Regions from separate parts of the Alicyclobacillus sp. SO9 genome, predicted to be linked through region 4. Evidence: riboswitches for the same ligand, from Rfam matches in the RefSeq annotation. Region 4 holds a riboswitch; each other region holds the start of a gene.
The links. A riboswitch is a leader RNA that binds a small molecule or an ion and turns the genes downstream of it on or off. The one in region 4 is predicted to bind cyclic di-GMP.

Region 1 (6,227 bases), 1.9 Mb from region 4:
TTACGAGTTCTTTGCTTCAATGTTCGCCTGATAGTATTGTCCAGTGGATGTTTCGAAAACAACTGAATTGGATGGAGGTTTCCCAGAGGATTCAAAGACGGTAAATGAGCCAGATACCTTGCCATGATACGTCACCGTTCCGAGTTTTTTCCCTACATTTTTCGGAGCGACTGACTTCACAATTTTATAAAGATGGCTGTGCCAACCCAAAACCGTACCTAATGGTAAGGCGTTTTGAAGCTGAGAATGAGCCGCACATCCCAACAGACCCAACATCAAAATGAACAAACCCATTAACTTTTTCACGGCTCTACCCCCTTCTCCAATGCAGACGTTCGGAAAGTGGTTTGAGTAACAACGTTCTGTCGCTCCACTGCCCCAAAATGCGATACAATCCAAAATATCCCTTCCTGAATAATTATGTACCGGCTGCGGTAAATCCTTCTCGACATCTGCCCCGTGTGTTCAAGAAATCATGGTTGGGATTCTTTGCATCATTCGTTCCTTTGACATTGGATCGTGACTTGGAAGGTAAACTGTAGGTTCTACACTGATAAATCGATGAATTCGATCAATCGTTTGACCTGCAAGATTTGTATTGGGAGAAACCCCGTCGACACTTCTATCAATCATAAGCTGCTCATTATATGAGGTATCACCTGCAAAGAGATACGTGATATTCCCGTCACGAAGAATAACGGACTGATGCCCAGGGGTATGTCCTGGCGTCGGAACAACTAACACATCTTCAGCTTTTGTAAGTGTATATCCCATTCTAAACGCACCATACTCCCCGACGGTGTAGCCCACAATTCTTGGTTCAAACCATTTGGGGAAATAGTTCGGTAAGTAGCCTCTTATTTTTCCCTTCAAGCCCAGAGACAGCGCATATTCCTGCCGTGATATAAGAAATTCCGACTCTGGAAAATGAGAGAGCCCTCCAGCGTGATCTGTATGAAGGTGAGTCATAATGACCCATCTCACGTCATTGAGAGACAGCCCTAGTTTTTTGATTTGTGGCCCCACTTCTTGTTCTGGTTCCACCTGCATTTGGACACCCAAACGGAAATACGGATGCCATTTGGGAAAATGAGACGGATTTGACGTTCTTGCGGTTTCCCCTGTGTCAATAACAATGATTCCTTCTGGGTGTTCGATTACCCAGCAGTATATAGGCAACCATTCTGTCCATGTCTTATCCAGTAACGTATTAATACGCCTTCCGACTGACCCTACTCCTTTCCTCTGTCTGGATTTTACTGAAACAAGTCCAGTTTCAATTGCGTGGATTTTCATTCTCAATCCCCCCTGTTATTTAGTTAGCGTACGCTAACTAAAAGACGCAAAGTTATTTAGCTTAAACCGACCAATCCTCGTATCCGTTCTTGGATCTCACTTTTCATGTCAATGAGAGTCGAAGGAAGTCCTCCCATATCACTAAACACGGCTAAGCGTGTGAACGCTCCTATGACCAGCGCCGCTGTTAAGCGTGCCGATTGCTTAGGAATTACGTCTTCCTCTATGCCTAACTGAATAAAGTCAGTCATAGCAATAATTGGAAAACGATGCGTGGTTCCCAAACGAGCAAATATCTCATGTCTTTGCCCCAGTAAGAGCAGACCAAAGCGATCTCTATCATGTTGTTCCAATATATCTACAATCATTTGATTCAGTCGATCTTCAAAAGGGCTTTCCAATTGGCGATAATAATCGACTAACCTTGAGTATCGATCAGAATATCTGGAAAACACAGAAAGAGCCACGTTATCCTTCGACTCAAAATGTTTGTATATAGCAGCATCCGTAACACCAGCTTCCCGTCCAATTTCTCGAACACTCGTCCCCTCGATGCCTCTACGGGAGAACAATCGGATTGCTGCGTTAACAATTTCATTCTCTTTACTGTCAGCGTGTGATTTCTTCATGACCATATGGTAAGCGTTCGCTAACCATATGTCAAAGTAAAATCCGAAGATTCAAGCTTTACTTGCCTGTTCTAACGACTGCACCACAACAATTTATTTTGAGGTCTTTTGGATAATGATGTTCCCGTCAAGCGGAGCGATATCAGGATGTATGTTCCAGCAGGGTGTATTCGGTTCCAGCGGATCTGCTATATCTCCATTATGGTCAACTAGTAGCGATGTCCCCTATACTCAAACATACCCCTGGGGCGAACGCTGCTCCTATGCGAAGGAGCCTGTGGGAAATCCTGTCGCTTTCGTGGAACGACATACAGTCTTCAGTGGAGGTCGATATTTCAACTGATGGTGAGGCGATGTGCGCAATGACTCTAACACCCGTTCAGAGCTTTCCCTTCATGCGAAAAGCTGTGCGGCCTGGCCTATGATGGAGAATATCTGTGGCATTCGGACGGAACAACAAAACACATATCAACGCTGGAGTTGACCAAACGAGTGTTTCAGAAGGAACGAAGCCTCTTTCTATGGCAAAACTGAGGGCTTCGTCAATGTTTTCGGTAGCATCTATATTCCTCACGAGGGTTAAAGAGCGGAAAGGGTATCATCGGGATCATTTTGAATATTTAGTTCAGGAATAAAGTATTAGTGTATCTCAGTGAAAGCATACTTTCCTCTTCCACAAGATTGTAAAAATCTAAAAAGACTGATATCATGCATTTAACCTAACGAATATTAGTAAGGATGAAAATGGGAGACTTTTATGAGCACCAGAGATAAAGTCATTCAGGCGGCAACTAAGCTCTATGCAGAAAATGGATACAAAGGTATGACTATGAAAGCAATTGCTAACGAAGTAGGGGTCAAGGCTCCGTCGTTGTATGCATTTTATGAAAGTAAAGAAGATATTCTGCTACATATTTACAATGACATCTTAACGAAACATCTGAATTTAGCAACAGAAAATATTGAAATAACTGGGGAATCAGTTCAGTATCAGTTGAAGCAGTTTCTTGATCAAGTGATTGCGTTTCAGTTAAGAGACTACACACAACTCAAAGTTTTTATTCGTTTGTTGCTATTCCCTCCTGACTTCTTTGAGATCAATCTAAAAGAAGAATTAAAGAAAGTCGTTGAACAGGAACACAAACTGCTCTGCAATCTCTTTAAGGTAGGAATGGAAAGAGGGGAATTAAAGAAAGCGGATTGTGATGCTCTTTCGTCCCAATTGCTTTGCATGATGGACGGTTGGTTTTGGGAAATGCAACGTTACAGCGAAGAGGTATTCCGAGAACGATATGAAATGGTTTGGGCTCAGTTTTGGAATAGTATTGAAGCGTAATAGAATGACTCGGTTACGTTGTCGAGGAAAAGGTAAACCGTTCCGAAAGGGCGGGACACAAAGCCACGGGGCTACAGCGCTTGCTATGCCGGCCGAGCTGCCGTTACAAGAGATAAATATGACGGCACATTCGGATGGGGGGATGTGTCTTTTAATTTGGGGGATAGAGGGTTGAATAATCTAAAACAACTCATCAAAGAATCGAGAGACTGGGCTACGGCCGACCGTGGCAGTACACTCTTTTCAAAAGTATCAAACGTGTTAAAGAATACATTTGGCTTGGATGCGGGAATGTTTATTTACCGGAGACAATTTGTTTTACAGAATGCTGATGCAAAGGATAAAGTCTATGAACCGTGGGGGCTTGATCACTCCGCAGCAGAACTAACAAAGATGCTGAATAAGTCGTGGATCACCGGAAAATCTTATGTTATTCCTGATCGGTGGTTGTCTGTAAACGAGATCTCTCCTGTTTGGCAAAAATTATGGACAGAACAAGGAATACGGTATATCGGAGCCTGGAAACTTATCATACAAAGCAAATGCGTCGGAGCCATTGTTGTTGGAAGAAAAACGGTGCCAGATGAGACGAATGATGAACTGATGTCACTTCTTGCGACACATGTCTCTCTCATTGGAGAAATGCTTGTGCTAAGGCGTATTGCAGAACATGAAAGTCGTCATGACGAACTCACGCAGATTTACAATCGTAGAGGTTTTATAAGTGAAATCAGGAAACTATCAAGAAGAATTGATGAAAACTTTATTATCGGTATATTAGATATCAACGATTTTAAGGGGATAAATGATGCTTATGGGCATGCAACTGGAGATTCTGTATTGATTGAAGTAGCAGAGACCTTAATCCAAAATATTGGTTCAAAAGGGTTATATGGACGTGGTGGAGGAGACGAATTTATGTTTGTTCTGCAAAGTGGCCAGATTGAAGCTGATCATGCAGCTTCATATGCCACCGATTGGTTTAAGAACAAACGATTTACTGTTAGCGTCGGATGTGAACTGTGGCAACCCAATAAGACAGACTGGGAAGTTTCCCTACAAATTGCGGATCACAGGCTCTATACTCGGAAGCAGAGAGAAAGATGAATCAGAGGTCATTTCATTTTCAATGGCATACGGATGATAAGCCTAGATGGAGACTGAAATATTGCTTGTGGTGCGTTGATTACATTTCCATATGAGACTTGTACTGAAAGAATATAGTATAAATATTCGGAACATCAATAGAATGATAAATATGGCGGCCAGAATGGATAGGAGCCACAAAAGCAGCCAGGTCTCATCAGAGTCTGGTTGCTTTTGTTGTTATGGTAAGCTTCTATTTCTAATAGTTCATCGGGGCATGCATTTGTTCTGTATAGTTAAATCCAGTATATCAGGAAAAATATGGGGACACTCCAAGCCGTCAGCTACCAATCTTTTTCTTCGTTTCAATCCTCCTCTTCGTCCTGCTCCTTTTCAATCTCCGAGACGAACGTTTCAATGTCCACCGAGTCCCCTGTTTCGTTCTGTAAAGCCTGTGCATATGCCAGAAACACTTTATAGGTAATCAACTCAACGACTGGATCATCAGGTGATCCTACCAACATTTTAGCCTCAGAAAAGATTGGGCTTTTTAATGATATATAGAAGTCATGCCCTTCTGCTCCTCTATAGGTGATGTCAGCTACAAGGCACCTAAACGGAGTGAATGCGGAATTACTTTGATACTCCATAATTCCGATGGTTTGAACAAAGCCTTCCTTCATGGAAATCCAGTGAGTCCTCGACAAGGCCAGGTTTCTATCGGATATTCTTTCATAGAGGTCAGATGCCATGAATTCGTCCACAAAATCATCATAGCTACTGACATCTTGACGTTGATACCAATTTGGCGATATAAGCGGCCTGGATAGTAGATTCGAGATACTGACGTCTGTTTCCGTATCCAGGTGATCAGAGATTCCAACGAAACCAGGCAATCTCCTATAGAAGTCTAATAACTTATCATCATCTATCGGAGCATCTTCAAACGACGGGGTGCCACCTTCAACGCCAACTGGTGACATCAGGTCACTAAGCAATCGCTCTATAGAATACTCGAGTGCCGCTTGGAGCTGCTCCTCCAGATCCCCTCGTCTTCCCTCGAGTATAATCCATACATGGACATGCACCTTGGCGGCCTTTCGAAATTCTGTGTTAGTAAACAGGCGTAAGTATGTCGTACGAACTTGTTCAATGAAGGACTGAAGATGCGTCAAGGAGGTTGGGCACTGTTTCAATTCCATCTCCACTGCACGAGCGAAGTTCTCTCCTTGTCTACCTACACTTCCTTTCTCATGGACGTTTGGTTCTTGATCTGCTTCTGAAAAATCGTGCATGCTGAGTACGAATTGCATAAAATTCGCCGTACGCTCGACTAGTTGCAGTTCTGCGGTTGAAATAACATCTTCCATTAGCTCTCCCTCTCTTCTAAGATGTGGAATTGCACGGAGGTACGATAGGCTATCATGCTGAGTGCTCATACCAGTATTCAAGGCCATAATTCGCTCATTTTCCATGAAAATCCTCCACCTCATATTTGCTAGGATACTTCCTGAGTTGTGCCTTGCCTCTGTAGAACAGGATACGGAGGATGCCATTTCTCGTGGCTGAAGGGCCTTGGAGGAACCTGTGGTGCAAAAGTTTTAAGCCCTCCTATTCGTCTTGTCCGATAGTGCTGAGTACATTTATGAACTGCAAAGTCTGCGAGACGACCTACCCTATAACGAAGTCTTGTAGCTAGCGTGAAATCAACCCTTTGTGCTAAAGCTTCTCCGCCTTTAAGAGGAGATAGCAAGCAATTGGGCACCAACTTTATCTTGGGTGACAGAATGGCCCGGTAGTTGCGTGCAGCCTTGACTCTCATATGGGTTTTAATGCATCCTCAATATCAGGAAGTAGGACCACGCCTCATCTAAGCCACC
Region 2 (6,227 bases), 1.0 Mb from region 4:
ACGACATAGGTGTAATGTTGCTTGAACCGTCCTCATTCAGCGTTGTTAGCAGCACTACCGGTGTTCCAAAGTACAGTATTTTCGGAGAGATAATCCGAGTTTCCGTGAGTTCATCGATACCACGTGTCATTTTGTTTAATCGCCTCCAAATCCTTTCTCCTGTCCCACATCCATTCTAATTGACGGAGCACTCGACCATCATCGAATGATGTATGTAAGTCAGGTGACGGCCAGAGACGAGAATTTTGAGCGTACTCTTGACAGGTAGTGTTACGTTTGAAGAAAAGCGAGACCTGTGTTAGCCTCCCTGCTAACACGATCGATCCCGTTTGCAATTGCAGCCCTTATCGCAATATGAATAGAGTAGAGCTAACCTTTTAGAGAGGAAGATGGCCCATCCTTCGCAAACGCTTAGCTAATACTGTTTTCCTAATTCTATCTATTGGATTCGTCACTTCTCTCATTCTAAACACTGTTTTTCTAAAGAGAATCAATCGACAACATCAGTACACGCATAGTCTATATAATCATCTCATATCTCATGTATATCTTGCAGATGGAGGCGGGTTCCGTTTTCCTGGTTATCAACGTGCTTCTGTGAATATGAGCTATGCAGCTAACGGGTTAGAAAACCTTTATCTACAGGCCGCGGCTCATAACCAGAAAAATGCCCAACTCATTCAGCAAGACGCTTCTTTTGTCTCATATGTAGCTATGGCTCTAGTTGGAAATAATATGAAGTTTCTAGTAGGAACCAATGATAAAACAGTTGTAACTATTACGCCAAACCAAGCAAAGAAACTTGTTCAAGAAATATATACAGTCCTATCAAAAAACACTGTCGATGGTGCTATACCTCATGACAAGGTAGATATCGTATATAGCTCAATTCATAACTTAATCCCAAAAGACTTAAAGTCGATTGGTGTCTTTACACACTTGTATTACTAGCACGCGTGCCGCTTCCAGAGCACTGCAACCTAGTCATAAATACACTCTCTCTTCCAGTCCTTGAATGACCTCTTCAGGTATCGTTCTGACCTTGACATCCTGACCTAAAAAGAGTAACCAACTTATTATTTCTTCTAATTCTTCGGGATTCTGAACATTCACGAAAGTCTTTAGAACCGCCGTTGTTTGATAAGGATTCGTGTAGGAGAGAGACGCAGTTAACGGATGGTATTTTTTGAACTGAGCAATGGCCTTTGGACCAAGGTCAATAACGAGGTTAATGACATCTTTTTGGCGACTGAGTTCTTCTAAAATCTCTTTCTTGCTCAACGGCCTCTTCGTCGGATAGGGTTCGACACTTGTGAGGTGATCGACGTAAAAAAGTTCCTTTTTTGCAGCCGCTATATCGAAACCTTCAATCAGCCACAGACTCTTTTCACGAAAAAGATGCAATACATAAATTGAATAGGATTTTGTCAGCTTCCCTTCTTGGATGCTAATCAGTAAGCGCCGGTCCCAAAGCAGGGCTTGGATTAACTTCTCTAGTATGGGATGGGGAAGGTCTGAGAGTTCAAGCAAATCCGGGTCATGCGGGTTGGTCCCTTCAAAGACCAAGATCTCATTTAACAAAACAAGCTCATCCTGCTGGTTTTCTGAAATTAGGCCGAGCAGCTTTTCGGCTAAAGACTGTCGACTCTTCAGATAAGGAAGTTGTTGATTTCTTGTAGCCATGAACGCAATAAAAAGAGCTTTCATCTCATCGTTGGTAAAGCGAACATCTGGGAGGACGGAATTGCACATGACAAGATAACCCCCATCCCTCCCAACTTCGGCGATAAGCGGCATTCCCATGGCCTCAATCTCTTTGATATCTCGTATGGCTGTCGAGCGAGAGATGTCAAACTCCCGCATGATTTCAGAAATTGTAAAGCGGGCCCGGTTATTGATGTACCGCATGATGGTATTGATACGTTCGACTTTTTTCATCAGAACTCCTAAACAGTATCGTTTTCTGACATAATTTAAGGTTATCCTATACCCATCAAATGAAGAAGACAAGACATTTGATATACAAACGGAAAGGACGATTGTAACGATGGCCAATTATGCCTTAGAGGAAAAAGACAGCTTCACCGTTGTAGGACTGGGAACTGAGCTAAAGAGTCACTACACAGACTTTGCTGGTTTAAACAAGGAAAAAGCGGATTTTTGGCAGGCCGCAGATCAAGATGGCACACTGGAGAGTTTAAGAGCCATTGCCTCAAATGATTACATTTTTGCTGTCAATGAAGCGGTGAATGGCAAGATGATGCATTACGCTGGTGTCATGACAACGTCATCTGCACCAGAAGGCGCAAGAATTATTCAATTTCCACAAGGGCAATACCTAGTTGTTAAAGGAGAATCAGAGACAGCTGCTGAATTAAATAATACGCTTTCCGGTATTGCCTTTGGTCAAGCCTTGGCAGAAATCAAAAACTACGCCTATGTGGGTGGCCCAAACACAATCGTTGTGACGGGACGACAGGATGACCTTGTCGTTGGTGAAATGTGGATCCCGGTTGTAGCCCAATGAGACCTAAAGGTCGGCAAACGCTAAGGAGCCAAGTAACAACAATGCCGCAACAAACCAGAATCAACCGGCTGTAACGCAAGGCAGCCGGTTTTCATTTTGACCGGAGGATGTGTCCGTTTGGCATGGCTTCGGACCTCATATCTAAAGTTAACCCACTAATTCTGAGTGGATAGTTCTCTAATACGTTCTCTAATACGTTCTCTAATACGTTCTCTAATACGTTCTCAAATACGAAATTGCCCAATCAATTCTTGTAGCTGCTCTGCCATATCTCTAAGCGAAGATGCGGAAGCACCAATCTCTTCAGCAGCGGCGAGTTGTTCTTCAGTAGACGCAGACGCTGTCTGCATACCGGAAGCAGTTACCTCGGATATTTGAGCAATCTCCGAAACAGCATCATTGAGTTGAACGGCCCCAGCGGAAAGTTGTTGGGTTGCGGCCGATACATTCTGAATTTGCTCACTCACTGAGCTCACTGCGAATCCAATATCCTCGAATGATACTCCTGCTTGATTGACAGCCTTAAGACCATGGGATACCTGGCTAGCTGTTGCTGCGGTGACGGACACCGCTTGACTCGTTCCATCTTGGATTTGCCTAATCAATGCCGCAATTTGTTCTGCAGATTTAGATGATTCTTCAGCTAATTTTCTTACTTCATCTGCTACTACGGCAAATCCTCGACCGCTTTCTCCTGCTCTAGCAGCTTCAATAGCAGCATTTAACGCTAATAAATTAGTTTGACTGGCAATACTGGTAATGGCATCAGTTATTTCACCAATTACCTGAGATTTCGAACCTAACTGCTGCACCACGCTGGACAAATCTGTTACGGTATTTTGAATCGAGCTCATTTGTTGTACAGCGGTTTGAATGGCTTCATTTCCGGTCACAGACTTGCGGTTCGCATCCTCGGCTGATATGGCTACATTGTTCGTGTTTTCAGCAATGTGCTGAATCCCGTTCGTCATTTCTAGAATAGATTGCTTTCCCTCTTCAAGGTTCAGCGACTGTTTTTGAGTACCGTCGGCAGCTTGTTGGATGGTAGCGGCGATCTGCTCTGTTGCTTTACTGGTTTCATCAGAGCTTGCCGAAAGTTCTTCCGCGGATGCAGCTACCTGCTGTGAGGACTCACTTACGCTCTGTATGATGGATCTTAAATTGTTTTTCATTCTATTAAATGCTTGTGCTAAAGAGCCCACTTCATCCTTGGACTTAATCATCACATCATCACGTGTCAAATCGCCTGCAGCCATTATTTCAGTTTCTCTCATTAATGCGAGCAACGGCGTTGTAATTAATGTGGACGTAATCACACCGGCTGCAATAGCTATCAGAAACAAAACTATAGTAAGAGATATAACGACAATATTCGTTTTCCGGGATATCTGATGGTTTACCAATTTGGCATGGCTCAAGTTCGCTTGAGTGGTTTTTGCTACACTGGCTGCAACATTTCGCATGTTTACACCGTATTCGAATAGGTTGTTTTTTATCGTATATTGTAATGCAGATTTTGAGTTGGACATTTGAAAGACGTTGTCCGACTCAGCAACAAATTTCTGGTTCATTGTTGCCAGTTTATTTAGTTTTGTGACACTCGTTTTCGTTGGATTCAGGAGCAACGTTTTCTTTACTAACTGGCTTAATTGTTGCGCGGTGCTATGAATCCCCTTTTGATCATCGGGGGCATTCGTTGCAAAGTGTTCTCTAAGTAAACTGACTTCATGCTCAGACAGGTATTCCATTCTGGTAGCATTGTTCAATATGACAGAAGCGCGATTTGTAATGTTTGAGTATGATCCATCTAACTTGTGGTTGTAGTAAACAGAGATAACGCCTATGATTCCACTTAATATAGCTACGATTAAGAAGCTGCCAATGATTTTTTTGCGAAGCGTCAGTGTCATAAACCTTCTCCTCATCTCTATTTAAACGTCGTTTCCATCTGGAGTTTTTTCCCCGCCATTCTCGACACAGCGGCAATAAAAAAGCACCCCCAGGCAGGGCGCTCCCATTACAATCGCGGCCAGACTGTCATAGAATGGGTTTCCCATTGGTTTCCATTCCGTAGACCCTCAGCTTTGCGCCCCAACGTTTCCGTTGGTATGCCCTTTACATATTTAATAATTTCATTGACATACTGAAAGCAATACTACAGATTGTCAAAACAGATTTGTTTGGTTTTTACAATAGAAGATTTATCTGCGATAAAAGTCACAAGAGTGACACATGCTGTAGCTCTTACCATTCTCCCCTGCGCGGTATTGCGCAGGGGAGTTTTACTGTCTCAAATAGAACCTTGATACAAATTAAGATAGGGGAGCACTTGGCTGCGTTGATCCAAAGATGACATTAAATCCATCCGTGTCGGAATCCGGGTTAGACGGATCCGACACCACTGAACCGTTTTGAATCATATAGCCTCCATCGGAGGAAGTGAGCCTGGGGTTTCCACCGTTCACCGTGCCAGGATCGAATGTTGTGGCACCGTAGTTGGCCAAGGTCGCGATGGAGCCATTGATTTGTGGTGCCTCCTGAATCCATTCTGCGGAGGAACCAGGTCCTGAATACGATTGTGTTGTGCTAAACGATTCACCTTGGGTCAAGTCTTTTAGGGTTATGGTCCAAGTCCCATTCCCGTTATTGTGAATATGCGCACTCATGTGGTCGCCAGGGCTGACAGCCATTGTTGGAATAACCGTCTCCGCCGCCGGCAAAATCTCCCACCATGCGTCGTATTGAGCATGACCATTGACATAATCCTGTTCAGTCCCTGTTTGTATCAAGTTGCTGTTGTTGAAACCATCGATGCCAATCCAGGATGACGAGTACGTGTTACCGCTGGATCTCTTGACTGTAGGAACCGTCCAATTACCGGTGATGTCATTGTAGGTGCTCCCGGAAATTGCGTAGCCTGACCAGTTGGATGCTGCCCAACCAAGATTATGGACCCTTCTTGCGAGGTTTGGGGTTCGAATGTTGGTGGGTACACGCCTCATTGGTGTGTTTTTAATGACGACGCCCGGATGAGTGTAATGGGTTCCCTCTGTTGCCGCAAACGTGGTGACAGGAATACATAGGGCCCCAGCTACAGCAGTCGTCATCGCAGCCTGAACAAGTGTCTTTCGAATCATTAATTCCCCTCCAAAGTGAATGATTTGTGAAACAATTCCAAACATATGCAGTCGGAATCCAAAGATATTCCGCTTTTAGGAATTTTTCAACATATTTGTAGTGAGAACTCTGAAGGGATGTACGTCGTTTCTCGATTGTTGCAGTAGATATCGGGGCGTATTTATTAGCGCCAATCGAATGTCTCAAACCACTTCATACGTCTTATTGTCTTTCAAAGCTATCCTCTTTCTACTTGAATTCTCGAAAGAGAGGCTATTGCATAAGCCCGAGAGTACCGGAAACCCCGTATCAGCGCTCTGCATAATTATGTACTTAGTAGCCTGGTAAATCCCATCTCAGACAGACGTACCTATGTGCGCAATAGAATCTCAATTGCTGCCCGAGTCACCTTATAAAATTTGAATCTCCTAGCCTAGATATCTGACCCAAAGTCCATCTACCGTCTCTGTGTTTGTCGAAACTGGCATAATACTTCCTTCCTACCTGAATCAAGTTCCACACTTTGGGGTCTTTTACAAAGATTTTTAAGTACGGATGCAGACTCTCTTGAACACTGGCGACA
Region 3 (6,227 bases), 1.5 Mb from region 4:
CAAGGCGTTTCAACTCGAAACGGAAGGTACTGGGGTTATTTCTGAGCAAAAACGGCACGGAATGCCGCGTGAATTGTTTTTTGTATGGTTTGCGGCTGTACTTACCTTTACTGGTGTTGTGACCGGGCAACTGTTTACAGCTCTCGGATTAAATGTATGGGACAGTATGATAGTCGCTCTCATTTGTTCTATCTCCTTCGCCGTTCTAGGATATGCATCCTCCACTGGCCCCAAGGGTGGTACAGTGACACTGACCATATCGAAGGCTTCCTTTGGACTTCGAGGCAATAAAGTTCCCGCGTTCTTCAGCTGGATAACGGCTGTTGGATGGGAAAGTGTTACGATGGTATTAACTGTATGGGCTCTGTTAAGCTTGGCACAATACGTCGGCTTGCCATCAACAGGCGTGGGTCCGACCATCATCGCTTTGCTACTGACTCTTGTGTTTACCTATACGGTCCCCATTCTCGGTCACGCTACCCTGATTACAATGCAGCGTATTCTCGCATTCATCCTTGCTATTTGCGCCGTGTTCGTTATCTTTGCAATCCTTCCGGACGTCAATTGGGCATTTTCAACACCTGTAAGCAAAATGGCGGCAACTGGTGTATTCCCGACATTCTTATTAGCCTTGTCCATCGGTTTGGCCAGCACATTTTACGGCTGGGTCAATTTCTCGGCTGACTATTCCCGCTACTTACCGGCCAAAACGCCCACTCGGAAAATTGTTGGAGTAACCTTTTTCGGCGGTGGAGTGGCTAATTTCATAATGATGAGTGTAGGTATACTGCTCGGAACATTCGTAAGCGCAACTGCCTTCTCCAGCAATCCGGTCATGGCTATTGCCAAAGCCATTCCAGCTTGGGCATCCATCCCATTACTGATTGCCGTAATTGTTGGAGATATTACAGCTAATTACCTGAACGCGTACAGTTCCGGAATGAGTTTCCTGTCCATGGGCATTAAGATTCCAAGGTACTGGGCAGTCGCAGTTGACGGTATTATTTGCACAGGAGTGGCAGTATACGCGCTCTTCTTCTCTCCTAACTTTGTAAACTTCTTTGAAAATTTTCTCGACGTGATGATTGTGTTTATTGGTCCATGGGCCACCATCTATTTGATTCATCACTGGCGTTTGAAAGGAAGATACAATGCATCTGGTTTGGACGCAGTTGATTCGTCGTCGCCCTATTGGTTTACTGGCGGAGTGAACTGGAAGGTTATGGCCGCCTTTATCATTGGAGTCATTGCGACCTTCTTGACTGTCAACAACTCGTTTTTCCAGAGTAAATTGACCATCATGTGGTTTGGCGGGGCTGACTTAACAGCATTTGCAGCGCCAATTGTAACTGGCATTGCATATTTATTACTCGTGTCCAAACCGGCTGAAGCCTTTTCGACAAAACTGGAATCAAGTATCAATTCGTAAATGACCTGGGTTTCGAATTGAAATCCCCTTTTATCTCGACCACATTCGCACGAATGCAAGTTACTAGCCTGCAACAGATTAATAAAATTCTCTGAAAAGTTATGCCTGCGGTCCCCACCTTGGGGACCTTTTTTTGAGCATATCAAACACTACACTTGCCGCATACAGTGACATTGACCTAGTTTGAAGTCAACGCATTTATGACCCAATTTGGCCCTGCAGCAGGAGACACTGTACGACAACACGCATCTTACCTGACCTATAACTGGACACTACTCAGAGACAATTTTAGAATTCGAAAGCTATAATGTGATCCCAATCCCTGCCATACACCCCGATTTAGTTGTCTGTTTGTACATGAATTCGTTATGCTAAGAGATACAAGAATACCGCACTTTGTTCATCAATGAAATAATGAAATAACCCTCCAAATATTTACTGATTGAATAAAGGAGGCACTGAAATGCCCATGATAGCTGACACAGTTGGTAAACAAAGCCCTGTTACAGTGTATACGACAACGAACTGTACGAGATGTGTGCTGACAAAGCGTTTTCTGAACCGGTTGGGAGTGCCATTTCGCGAAATCAGCATTTTTCGCGAAGAGAACGCTGCCCAAGAGTTGATGAAACAGACAGGCACTTTGGAAGCACCTGTCACAATCATCGGTAAACAGTTTGTTCGAGGGTATAATCCGGAAGCCATTGCATCTTTGCTGCAAATGGAAGGATGGAAACTCAGCGAAGATTGAGGTATACATTGAGCTGATTTTTCATTTCATCAGCTTTCTCCTCTGAATCGACTTCGAGATGAAAATGGTCTCCGCGCAAAGTCGCGGAGAAACCGTTAAAGCCTGCTTGCGTAAGATAAGATGAAATATCATCCGCAGACTCTGCCGCGCTGAGCAGAACCTTGCTTCCGACAAAGTCAGCGTTGACATAGACATCGTATTTATCGTGGACCAACTTCATGTCAGTATCTCCGTCCAGACGTGTAACTCCAAGCGGATTGAAGTTGATATTTGACCCATCGGCCATGGGACCCCCTCCTCATACTTTGTGATTACTACGCAGAGTATGAGCCTTGTCTTCATGATTTATCCGCAAGGGGTGTCTTCAAGGGCCGTGTCCAAACAAATTAAGCTGACCAGTTGCAGTTGGTTCGAGGAGTTGAAGGATAGTCGATATTTTTTGGCGATAACCCAGATGCCGATGCAGAATTCTCAATTACCCGCTTTAAGCAATTTCTCGATGTCTAATCCCATGTCGGCAGGCTTGACGGCCGAGGCGTAGCGCTTGACCACATGCCCATCACGATTGACCAGAAACTTTGTAAAGTTCCATTTAATCCTCTCACTGCCAAGTATACCTGGAGCATTGGACTTAAGATAGCGATAGAGTGGATGAGCCTCCTCACCGTTGACATCAATCTTTTCAAACATCGGAAAACTCACCTGGTAATTTAGACTACAGAATTCTTGAATCTCAGTGCTGTTCCCAGGTTCTTGCTTGCCAAATTGATTGCATGGAAACCCAAGAATCTCAAAACCTTGTTGACGATAAGACTGATAGATCGCCTGCAGCCCTTCGTATTGCGGGGTGAACCCACATTTGCTGGCTGTGTTTACAATCAGTAAGACTTTTCCACTATAGTCGGCTAGGGACTGCTCACTTCCGTCAATCCGGTTGGCGGCGAAATCATACACGGTCATGGTAGGAGCTCCTCCTCATTAATATGGATTCAAAAAAAGCTCGATATAATATCGAGCATAAACAATTGCATGTATACTATTTTACTCCTTTAACAATTTATTAACATTCTTAAAATTAATAAACTGCTTCTTTTTTTCATCCCATAACCGATATCCCAAAGCTCTAAAACTCAATCTTATCCCGACACGTGGAACCTGTTGAAACGCTGTGTCACTTCGATACAAATCCTGAAGATTATAATTAGGTATCCGTGAACTCAAGTGGTGGATATGGTGGTAACCTATGTTTCCAGTTATCCAGTTCAATACTTTAGGCAAATCGTAAAAGGAACTTCCGTGCATCGCTGCTTGAAAAAAGCTCCAATTGTCTTCTTGTTCAAAGTACGTTGTTTCAAACTGATGCTGAACATAAAACAACCAAATTCCTAGCATACCTGAGAGATACAAAACAGGCCCTTCCACAATTAAAAACCGATTCCATCCTAATACGGAGCCAAGGATGGCAATGATGAGTAGCAGTACCGCATTTGTAGCATAGGTATTTACTCTCTCTTTTACCCCTGCATTCCTTTTGTTAAATCGATAGTTAACTAACAGCATGTAGAAGGGGCCCAAACCAAAGAGAATCAGGGGATTTCTATAGAGCCGGTAAGCCAACCGACGCCGCGGAGAAGCCGCAGCGTATTCATCCACTGTGAGTGTCCAAATATCCCCGACTCCCTTTCTCGTCAAGTTCCCGCTGGTGGCATGATGAATTGAATGCTCACGTTTCCAACGGTAAAATGGAAACATCACAACAAGTCCCGTTAAGATTCCTACAACCGCATTGGCTCTTCTTGTCTTAAAAAAGGCTCCATGGCAGCAGTCATGAAAAATAATGAACGTCCTCACAGCAAATCCCGCAGTTGGAATCGTAAGCAATAATGCGAGAACGGTGGAGACAGCTAGGCTCTCAAAGGCAAGGTACCATAACAGAAAAAAGGGAATAATTGTCGTTGCAAGTTGCCACAAGCTCTTTCCACGATGACACTGCTCGAAAGGAGCAATCTGCCGTTTCCAATTATTTAGGTTCCCTTGAATGCTCATCATCTACCTTTCACTTGAATTACTGCGTTAACTTATGCACTGCATCTCTTCGTTGTCCGTAAAAAGCCGACAAACAGGCGTATCCCATCGGTCACTTATGACTCTGGTATCGTCACAAACATAATCGGGAAAGAGAGTTAGACTGTGCTATTTATAGTACTATAAGCGTGAGTTCATCACGACTAAGGAACGAATGTCTTTTAGGAATTTTCTTCACGGATATTTATCCGTTGGCTTGTGTAAGGGGAGCAACCCGGCTGTCCTGGGCAGTGATACCTGTAGACCCGTGGCTTTGCGTCCATACCTTTCGGTGTGTTTGCTCGTTCTATCTGTTCCTCTTAATGTGTTCATCTTACTAGAAAATTTAACAAAATACTACGACAGGTATTTTCCATGCAACTCTGTTGGACACACTTGGCTTCAGACCTATATAAGTCCCAGTTTCTCAAGTGCGTGAGCTATACCGCCCTCATTTACATCCAATGTTACAAAACTGGCCCTGTGCTTCAATTCATCGACCGCATTTCCCATGGCTACGCCGATACCCACTGCTGACATCATTTCAATGTCATTGATGCCGTCGCCAAATGCAGCAGCTTCCGACCTGTCCTGATGGAGAACGGCCAGCAGCTTTTCTATCCCTGAGGCCTTTGAAATTCCCCTGTTCACGGCGTTGAAAGCATCTTCTCTAGACCCCCACGGATAAAAATCAAGTCGGTTTCCCTCTGTATACAGACGAATTCCCTCTGAAGAACACATCACTTCGAGCTGCAGAACGTCCCCTTCGCAACCGCCGGCACACTCCTTGCTCATATCCCATTTGCGCATGTAATTTTCCAATATGTCCGTTCTGTCACGACTGGCAATTTCGAAACCATCTGATGTACAAGTCACCAATGAATCACTCTGTTGCAGCACTAACTTACGTATCGCATCCACAGTTGACGACTGAATCACACTTCGATAAATCGTCTCGTTCTCGTATACCACTAAGCTGCCGTTAAGGGCTACATACGAAGCAATTCCAAGTTCCTGCATCAATCCGTAAATGTTAAAAGCAGGACGGGCGGATGCAATGACAGGAGTAACGCCATTCTCTCTTAACTGCAAAACGGCTCTCTTCGTGCTTTGCAACAGGTTCCCTTGCCAGTTTACCAGGGTACCATCGATATCAAAAAACACGGTTTTTATCAAATGCGTCCACCCTTGCAATAGTATTTTCTCCGTTCAAAATTGTACCACGAAACGATATAAGTTCCGTGGTACTGTGACTGTACTGAGTGTTTCCGGCTGCGTAAACGAGATTAACTATGCGCCTGTGCAAGGTCAGCAAACTGTTTATTAACATCCTCATTACACACGCCGCCGTGATAACACAAGGCTGTTTCCACGTTAAATGCTGTGAACTTTGCAATCGATTTCCAGGCCAGAGACATATCTGGTGTAAACTTTTCGTTGGGACCCAACAACTTTCCTTCTTCGGAAACAATAGCATCCCCTGTAATCAAGGTCTTGCTCTCTGGGTGATACAGACTTATGTGTCCAGGCGTATGCCCTGGACTAAAGATAACTTGCAACCCGCCCAGCAGAGAGAGTAGTTCTCCATCCTGAAGTAAGGTATTTACCTTAGCTTGAGGAGGTGTACCACGGGACGGGTCGTGCTTGATTAAAAGTCTTTCTCCCTCAATATAAGGCGCATCGTCCTTATGTGCACACACTTCTACCGTATGGTCCAACGCATTGATAATGTCAGGCAATCCGCCAATGTGGTCGTAATCCTGATGTGTCAAAATGATTTTTCTCAGTCGGTCAAAAGGCACTCCGGCCTGGTCCATCTCCGTCTTGATGTCAGACAACATCCCGGGAAAGCCAGTGTCGACAAGTACTGCCTCGTCATTGTCCCACAACAGCGTTGGATGAATAACCATCTGTCTGTCGCCGAAGTTCAAGGACAAATCCAGCAGCGCAATTCCATCAACAATCCTTTTCACAGCTTACCTC
Region 4 (6,227 bases):
GTGCAGGGTGTGCCTCAACGTAGGTGTAGTTACTTGCGCCGAGCACCGCCACGAATATTTGAGCCGTCAGAATCTCGTCGGTTTCTCGGTCGATAAAAGGAACAGTGGGACCGGCGTAGTCCACGAACATCTTTTCCCCAGCAAGGTGGATTTGGCGCATGGCTGGATTGAGTTTCTTCCTCCAGAGTCGGAAGCGCTCACAAAACTGGCTGTATTGGTAGCCGTCTGGATTTGCTTGCTTGTACTCCATCCACAATAGTTGTAATGTGACACCCTTGATTCTGAGCTCGTTGAGAACTTGCGTCCATTCGGGTTCGTCACAATTGCGCGGACGCCCTTGGGGGATTGGAAAAAGGAGAGAATCCAATTGATTCTCATCCATGTCCGTGGGTAGTGGCCACGAAATTCCGGCAGCTGCAGCTCGAGTGATGATCTTTGAGACCGTACTGCGGGAGAGTGAGACACTTGAAGAAATGGCACGCTCACTGAGTTTTGCTTGCACATGCAAGCGTAAGACTTCTTGGATTTTTCGCATTGGTGTCCTCTTTCTGGCCAATGGTGACAGCAGCCCCTCTCAGTCCAAAGATGCAGACTGATTTCTAGAGCGAATGATGTCGACCTGCCTCGGAATTTGGAACCAACGCTACGGGGAGGAGACTTTCAAACAGGTGGCCGTGATTAACCGGAATCCCTGGCTACGACTTTCCGGTTTGAGTGGCCTACGATTTACCGGATTAGGTGGCCGCGACTTTCCGGAACAACAGGCCGCCATTTACCGGATTGGGTGGCTTTTTTGCTCCGGAATACGCACTTCTGACATCTGCAGATTAGATAGGGTGTATAACTCTGGAAAATCATCGTCAACAGAGTGCTTGTTCTTAGCCATGGTGAATCACCTCCCACGCATATTCGTCATTATTTCCTTAAGCTTCAGCACTGCACGATGATCAGTCATCTTAACCTTTCCTGAAGACCATTTCAGCACTCGCGCCGTTTCTTGTATTGATACCTTTTCTATATGTCTTAGAACAAAAACCTGCCGATGCGCAGCCTTTAATTTTGTCATTGCTTCCTCAAGAACCAGACGCGTCTCTAGGTAACTCAACTTGTCGTCCATCACTTCTAGCGTGTTCTGACGAAGGAAGTTTTCTTTCCTTTGTTTCTTGCGTAACACATCATACATATAATTGCGGGCAATGCTTAGAAGCCAGGTTTTGGGACTAGAGTCCTGTCGAAATCCATTCCATGACCGAATTGCACGAATAAATACTTCTTGAACCACATCATATGCATCCTCGGAGTTACCAAGGGTATAGCGTGCAAAGCGATATAAATCATGGCGATACAAATCATACATGTCCTTTATCGCGTCGCGTTTATCAGCATCTGACTGCAACTATTCAGCCACTCCCTTGATTCACTTCTTTAATTAGACGTTTTTATGCGTGATTGGTAACAGTTGAACAGCAATATTCATAAAAATAGCCAGTGTATTTCCCCAAACACCGGCTACAAACCTATGTATACCTATATTTCCCAGGCCAAATCTTTCTAATGGAGTTTTTTACGGTTCTTGGTCATTTCTGCCCGTTAGCGACATATCTCAAACGATTTCCTCAATCGCTCTCGTAATCACATCTAATGTCTGACTGTCTCCATACTTCGGGTCGTAAGAAACGATGGTACATGCAGATATTATAAAACGCTTCTTGATTTTTCTGATTATATGTATTACATCTTCAAGAGTTAATCCGTCTTTTTCTTGATAGCTATTTGCTTTGGCTACCGAGGGGTCAAAAACATCTATGTCTAAGTGTAAATATACCTTGTGTACTTTCTTAATCAGTGACTCTAATGCAGGCGTAAGTATGTCGGCTGTTTGCTCCCGGATTTGTTTTGATTCTATTAGTGTCGTGTTTGTTTTGATGAAGTTTTCTGTTTCCTTGTCAGAAATATTACGACTACCTATATGGATGGTTTTATTTCCCTCTATTGGAGCAAAACCTTCAATGGCAGTACACATACTCCTCCAGCATAAGCCTAAACTCATGGCTAAACCCATGCCATCTAAAAAACCGCTTGTTGTTGTTTCTGGAGTATTCATGTCTGCGTGGTTGTCTAGCCAAATTATCCCTATCTCAGAACCAAGACCCGCAATAATTCCAACACAGCTATTACAATTCCCTGATAAAATAAAGGGGAATCTTTTCTGCAAAACACATTGTCTGACTCTTTCCGAAAGTAATTCGTTAAGGCGAAAAGAATTGCTGATTTCTGGAGTAAAATCCGAGTCATTCTCAATTGAATCAAAGAAGACTCGATGTCCTCGGTTTTTGATTTGTTCAACTAACCCATTTTCGACGAGGTAACTAGGTCCTCTGCCCATTCGGATATTTTTATACCCTGAATCGTATGGAACCGTTAAAATTTCTACTTCCATGGTAAGCCACCACCCCGTGTTATATATGTCGTTGTCAATCCACCTAGAAAGAGCAAGTTATTCCTGAATTATGCTACCCCTTAGCACAGTAATAATTTTAAGTCCATACTGTATATTCATGCAGTGCTACGGGGATTTCCCGAACAGGTACGGTCCTCATTCACAAAGCTCCGAGAGGGACCAGCGAGAACGTGAATCCAACGAGCACGCCAAGGAGGGTAATTCCCAGCGCCCATTCGTACAGCCTCTGTTGTTTGTTTGCAGCGGGAATCGCAAGTCCGACTCCTTGTCATCCATATCACCCCCTGGACTTCCAAGACACAACGGATATTGCTCCAGCACAATACGAAAAAACAGCCCTTTTATAGCATCTCGATGCATGAATTTTAGATACCATTTCTGTAGTTTTAGCAACTCAGTCTGCTATGAGATGGGAGGATAATCTTTACTAAATGCCTCGTTAACCACATTTCCATTTTATAGAACGAACGAATAAATATCGATATTTGAACACAAAATCTCTACCTGTACTCACTAGAGACTCGCGACAATCAATTAAGTCATACAAAAGAAACCCCAGGGCACAGGATTGTACCATGAGGTCAAAGAGTTACCAATTTATTGTCTGGTTACCAACTTTATTGTTCGTGATCACTACAAGGCACTAACCGCCTCCCCAATGACCTCCCAGGCATGCCTGGCAGCCAATTCTTGCTTGGCTGGGACGCTGTAGACTAAGTAAACGGGATCGAACAAGAAGATAAGCGGGTGAATTTTAGTTGCTTTTCATGGTGATAAACTCCAATAATAGGCGGGCGACCAGTGAGATGGGAAGTACTCACGCAGGCTACCAACCCAAGGGTATTTGTTCCCACCCACGTTGTTAGTGATCCCGTTGCGCCCTATTACCCACGCTCCACCCTGCCCCTCCCCGGATTAGTGGCCAGCGGCGCATCCCACCACGGGTGCAATAGTGATCCTTTTGCTCCCTAAGACAATGGCACGCGTCACCTTAGTGATCAGCGGGATCCCTATCACAGATACCAGCCTGATAATAGGGCATGCATTGATCCCTATTATCAGGCCGTTGCTGCCGCGCGACCGGCATTAGTGATCGTTTGTGACCTTATTATTTCGGCATCCGCATGGTAGTGATCTTTTCGATCACTATCTCAAAAGGGTTCGGCCAATAAGGCGCTTTCGGATCACTAAAATCCTGAAATCCTAAAATTCTATCATTTATCTAACCTGTTGCTCATTCGCTGATGTTGACGCCTTTGCCACAAACTCATGAATCACTTTGTTTAGTCTCCCGTTTTCGTTCAGGGACTCTTGATATTTCTTCTCCAAATGCTGGTGCTTTACGTGTTGGTCGCGCAGCTGCACTTCCAATTGCTGCTCCCTCGCTTCACTCTTTTGTCTGTATTGGTTGAAGTCCAGAAGCAGTTGCTGATTTGTCAGTTCCCGTTCTTGAAGGGTGTCCTGCAACTTTTGCAGTTTTCTACCCTGTTCCGCTTTATATGAATTAAACTCATTCAGAAGTTGGTCGTGCTGACCTTTTCTATGAGATATGTCGTCTTGTGTTTTGCTAATTTCTTCAGAAAGACTTTCGATTTTGTTCTCCAGAAAGGATTTGTCTTTGATGAGTTCTTGAATTGAGGCGTCTTTGTTGAAAATTGCGCGGTGGTCTTCTTGCAGTTTTGATTGAAAGGTTCTTCTGGATTCAAACAGCTCTTGAATTGCCTGTGAGACTTTGGTTTCCACTGAATCAATGGTTTCCATGGTTCCCGCTACTTCAATAATGCCGTTTGAGACACCTTCTGACACACTTTCCTTTTTAATTCTTGCGGGTCTTTCCACGCTCTCGTTCGTCTTTTCCTTTTCTGTACTAGTTTGATTTGACTGCAGCAACTTCATTAATTTCATCGTCATACACCTCGCGACAAAAGCTTATATTTTCAAATCTCCCCTTTAGCCCTGTTGTTTGTACGTAAATGATTGCGGCTTCACTTTCTCTATATTCCGTGCTTCCGCAACACTATATCACCCTACCTCAATCCAATGAATCCCTCCCTGCATAGACAAGCCCATAAAGACAAAGCAAACCCGTCCTGTGTCCCGGACGGGTTGATTATCCTCCAGAGACGAGCAACTGGCTGGCCTAGCAGTTGTTCTGCCGTAGCCCCTGTAGTTTTGCGTCACCATCGTTTCCAATGGGTTGCCTTTTGGTCAATCTTTCACATCGGAGTTGAATTTCCAAGTTGTTCCTTACATTCTATCAAAAACGACAAGATACGACAACCCAGACTTTAGATGACTCATTCGCTGATTTGACACTTCTGCAATACGTTGTACTTTGTACCTCAGCCGAATATAAATGGCTCAGAAGGGAGTTGACTCACATGACAGCCTTGTACGATTCTTCAGCCGATGAAAACAGAGGAGAATACGATTCCTTCATTCCCTTGGATTTTCACCTGAAAGTCCCAAAGTACAGTATGCCTGAGGATACACACGATGAACAAACAGTCTATAAGCTCATACTGGACGAACTCATGCTGGACGGCAGAGCGCGTCAGAATCTTGCTACATTTTGTACGACGTGGGAAAGCAACGAGGTCCGAAAATTGATGGACTTAAGTATTACGAAGAATATGGTGGACAGAGATGAGTATCCTCAAACAGCTGAGATTGAAAGGCGTTGTGTACATATTCTGGCAGACCTATGGAACTCTCCGCAGGCATTAAGTACTATCGGAACATCCACAACCGGCTCAAGTGAAGCGGCCATGTTAAGTGGATTAGCGTTTAAATGGAAATGGCGGCAAAGACAAGACGACAACGGGGATGCAAGCGGACAACCGAATTTAGTGACGGGATCGGTACAGGTATGCTGGCAAAAATTCGCAAAGTATTTCGATGTAGAACTGCGTGAACTGCCAATGGAAGAAGGCCGCTATACGCTTGATCCGGACAAAGTGGCTGCAGCTTGCGATGAAAATACCATTGGCGTAGTGACCACATTGGGATTAACATTTACGGGACACTACGATGACGTCGAATCTGTCAGTAGTGCATTGGACAAATTGCAGGCCGAAACGGGATGGGACATCCCAATTCACGTTGACGCTGCCAGTGGAGGTTTTATAGCCCCTTTTTTACATCCGCAGCTAAAGTGGGATTTTCGGTTGCAAAGGGTGAAATCCATTAACGCCTCAGGACACAAATATGGGTTAGCCCCCCTTGGCGTCGGTTGGGCTGTCTGGCGGGAAGCCGAGGACTTACCCGAAGACCTCGTATTTAACGTCAATTACCTAGGAGGAAGTATGCCGACGTTTGCATTGAATTTTTCAAGACCAGGAGGACAAATCGTTGCCCAATACTACAATTTCCTGCGTCTCGGAAGGCAAGGGTACACCTCGGTTATGAGGGATTTACGGGATATTGCACAATTCATCGCAAAAGCCTTGAATTCCATGAGAGTTTTCAGGGTGATTCACGGCGGCGAAGCAGGCCTCCCTGTCGTAACATGGACTGTAAGCGATGAAATGGAACTCCCATTCACGCTTAGTGACTTGTCCCATGAGTTGCGAAGCAGCGGATGGCAAGTTCCAGCTTATTCCCTGCCTGCGAACCTAGACTGTAAAATTGTAGCTAGAGTGGTTGTACGCTACGGGTTTACGCACGACTTAGCGGCATCCTTTATTGAAGATGTAAGAAACGCTCTCGAATACTTTCAAAACCACTTCCCGGCTTATTCGCTTGACACCAAAGAGGAGCATGGATT

Region 1: another riboswitch for cyclic di-GMP. It lies ahead of GI364_RS08210 (GGDEF domain-containing protein); the one in region 4 lies ahead of GI364_RS24080 (hypothetical protein).
Region 2: another riboswitch for cyclic di-GMP. It lies ahead of GI364_RS04460 (methyl-accepting chemotaxis protein); the one in region 4 lies ahead of GI364_RS24080 (hypothetical protein).
Region 3: another riboswitch for cyclic di-GMP. It lies ahead of GI364_RS06305 (fatty acid desaturase); the one in region 4 lies ahead of GI364_RS24080 (hypothetical protein).

The regions. Positions count from the first base shown of each region.
Region 1 is NZ_CP066339.1:1,832,356-1,838,582, reverse strand. Features, by position in the region: gene GI364_RS08230 (hypothetical protein) at 1-306, opposite strand; gene GI364_RS08225 (N-acyl homoserine lactonase family protein) at 466-1,296, opposite strand; gene GI364_RS08220 (TetR/AcrR family transcriptional regulator) at 1,353-1,931, opposite strand; gene GI364_RS08215 (TetR/AcrR family transcriptional regulator) at 2,683-3,261, shown strand; cyclic di-GMP riboswitch class I at 3,283-3,366, shown strand; gene GI364_RS08210 (GGDEF domain-containing protein) at 3,433-4,368, shown strand; gene GI364_RS08205 (hypothetical protein) at 4,713-5,717, opposite strand.
Region 2 is NZ_CP066339.1:999,302-1,005,528, reverse strand. Features, by position in the region: gene GI364_RS04480 (flavin reductase family protein) at 1-130, opposite strand, end outside; gene GI364_RS04475 (hypothetical protein) at 604-951, shown strand; gene GI364_RS04470 (helix-turn-helix transcriptional regulator) at 985-1,938, opposite strand; gene GI364_RS04465 (GyrI-like domain-containing protein) at 2,048-2,527, shown strand; gene GI364_RS04460 (methyl-accepting chemotaxis protein) at 2,752-4,437, opposite strand; cyclic di-GMP riboswitch class I at 4,549-4,650, opposite strand; gene GI364_RS04455 (G1 family glutamic endopeptidase) at 4,840-5,529, opposite strand.
Region 3 is NZ_CP066339.1:1,426,315-1,432,541, reverse strand. Features, by position in the region: gene GI364_RS06325 (purine-cytosine permease family protein) at 1-1,429, shown strand, start outside; gene GI364_RS06320 (glutaredoxin family protein) at 1,893-2,180, shown strand; gene GI364_RS06315 (hypothetical protein) at 2,167-2,466, opposite strand; gene GI364_RS06310 (glutathione peroxidase) at 2,652-3,140, opposite strand; gene GI364_RS06305 (fatty acid desaturase) at 3,222-4,226, opposite strand; cyclic di-GMP riboswitch class I at 4,471-4,557, opposite strand; gene GI364_RS06300 (Cof-type HAD-IIB family hydrolase) at 4,653-5,420, opposite strand; gene GI364_RS06295 (MBL fold metallo-hydrolase) at 5,531-6,217, opposite strand.
Region 4 is NZ_CP066339.1:5,150,795-5,157,021, forward strand. Features, by position in the region: gene istA (IS21 family transposase) at 1-535, opposite strand, end outside; gene GI364_RS24070 (RNA polymerase sigma factor) at 893-1,396, opposite strand; gene GI364_RS24075 (arginase family protein) at 1,604-2,440, opposite strand; gene GI364_RS24080 (hypothetical protein) at 3,680-4,366, opposite strand; cyclic di-GMP riboswitch class I at 4,585-4,673, opposite strand; gene GI364_RS24085 (glutamate decarboxylase) at 4,843-6,227, shown strand, end outside.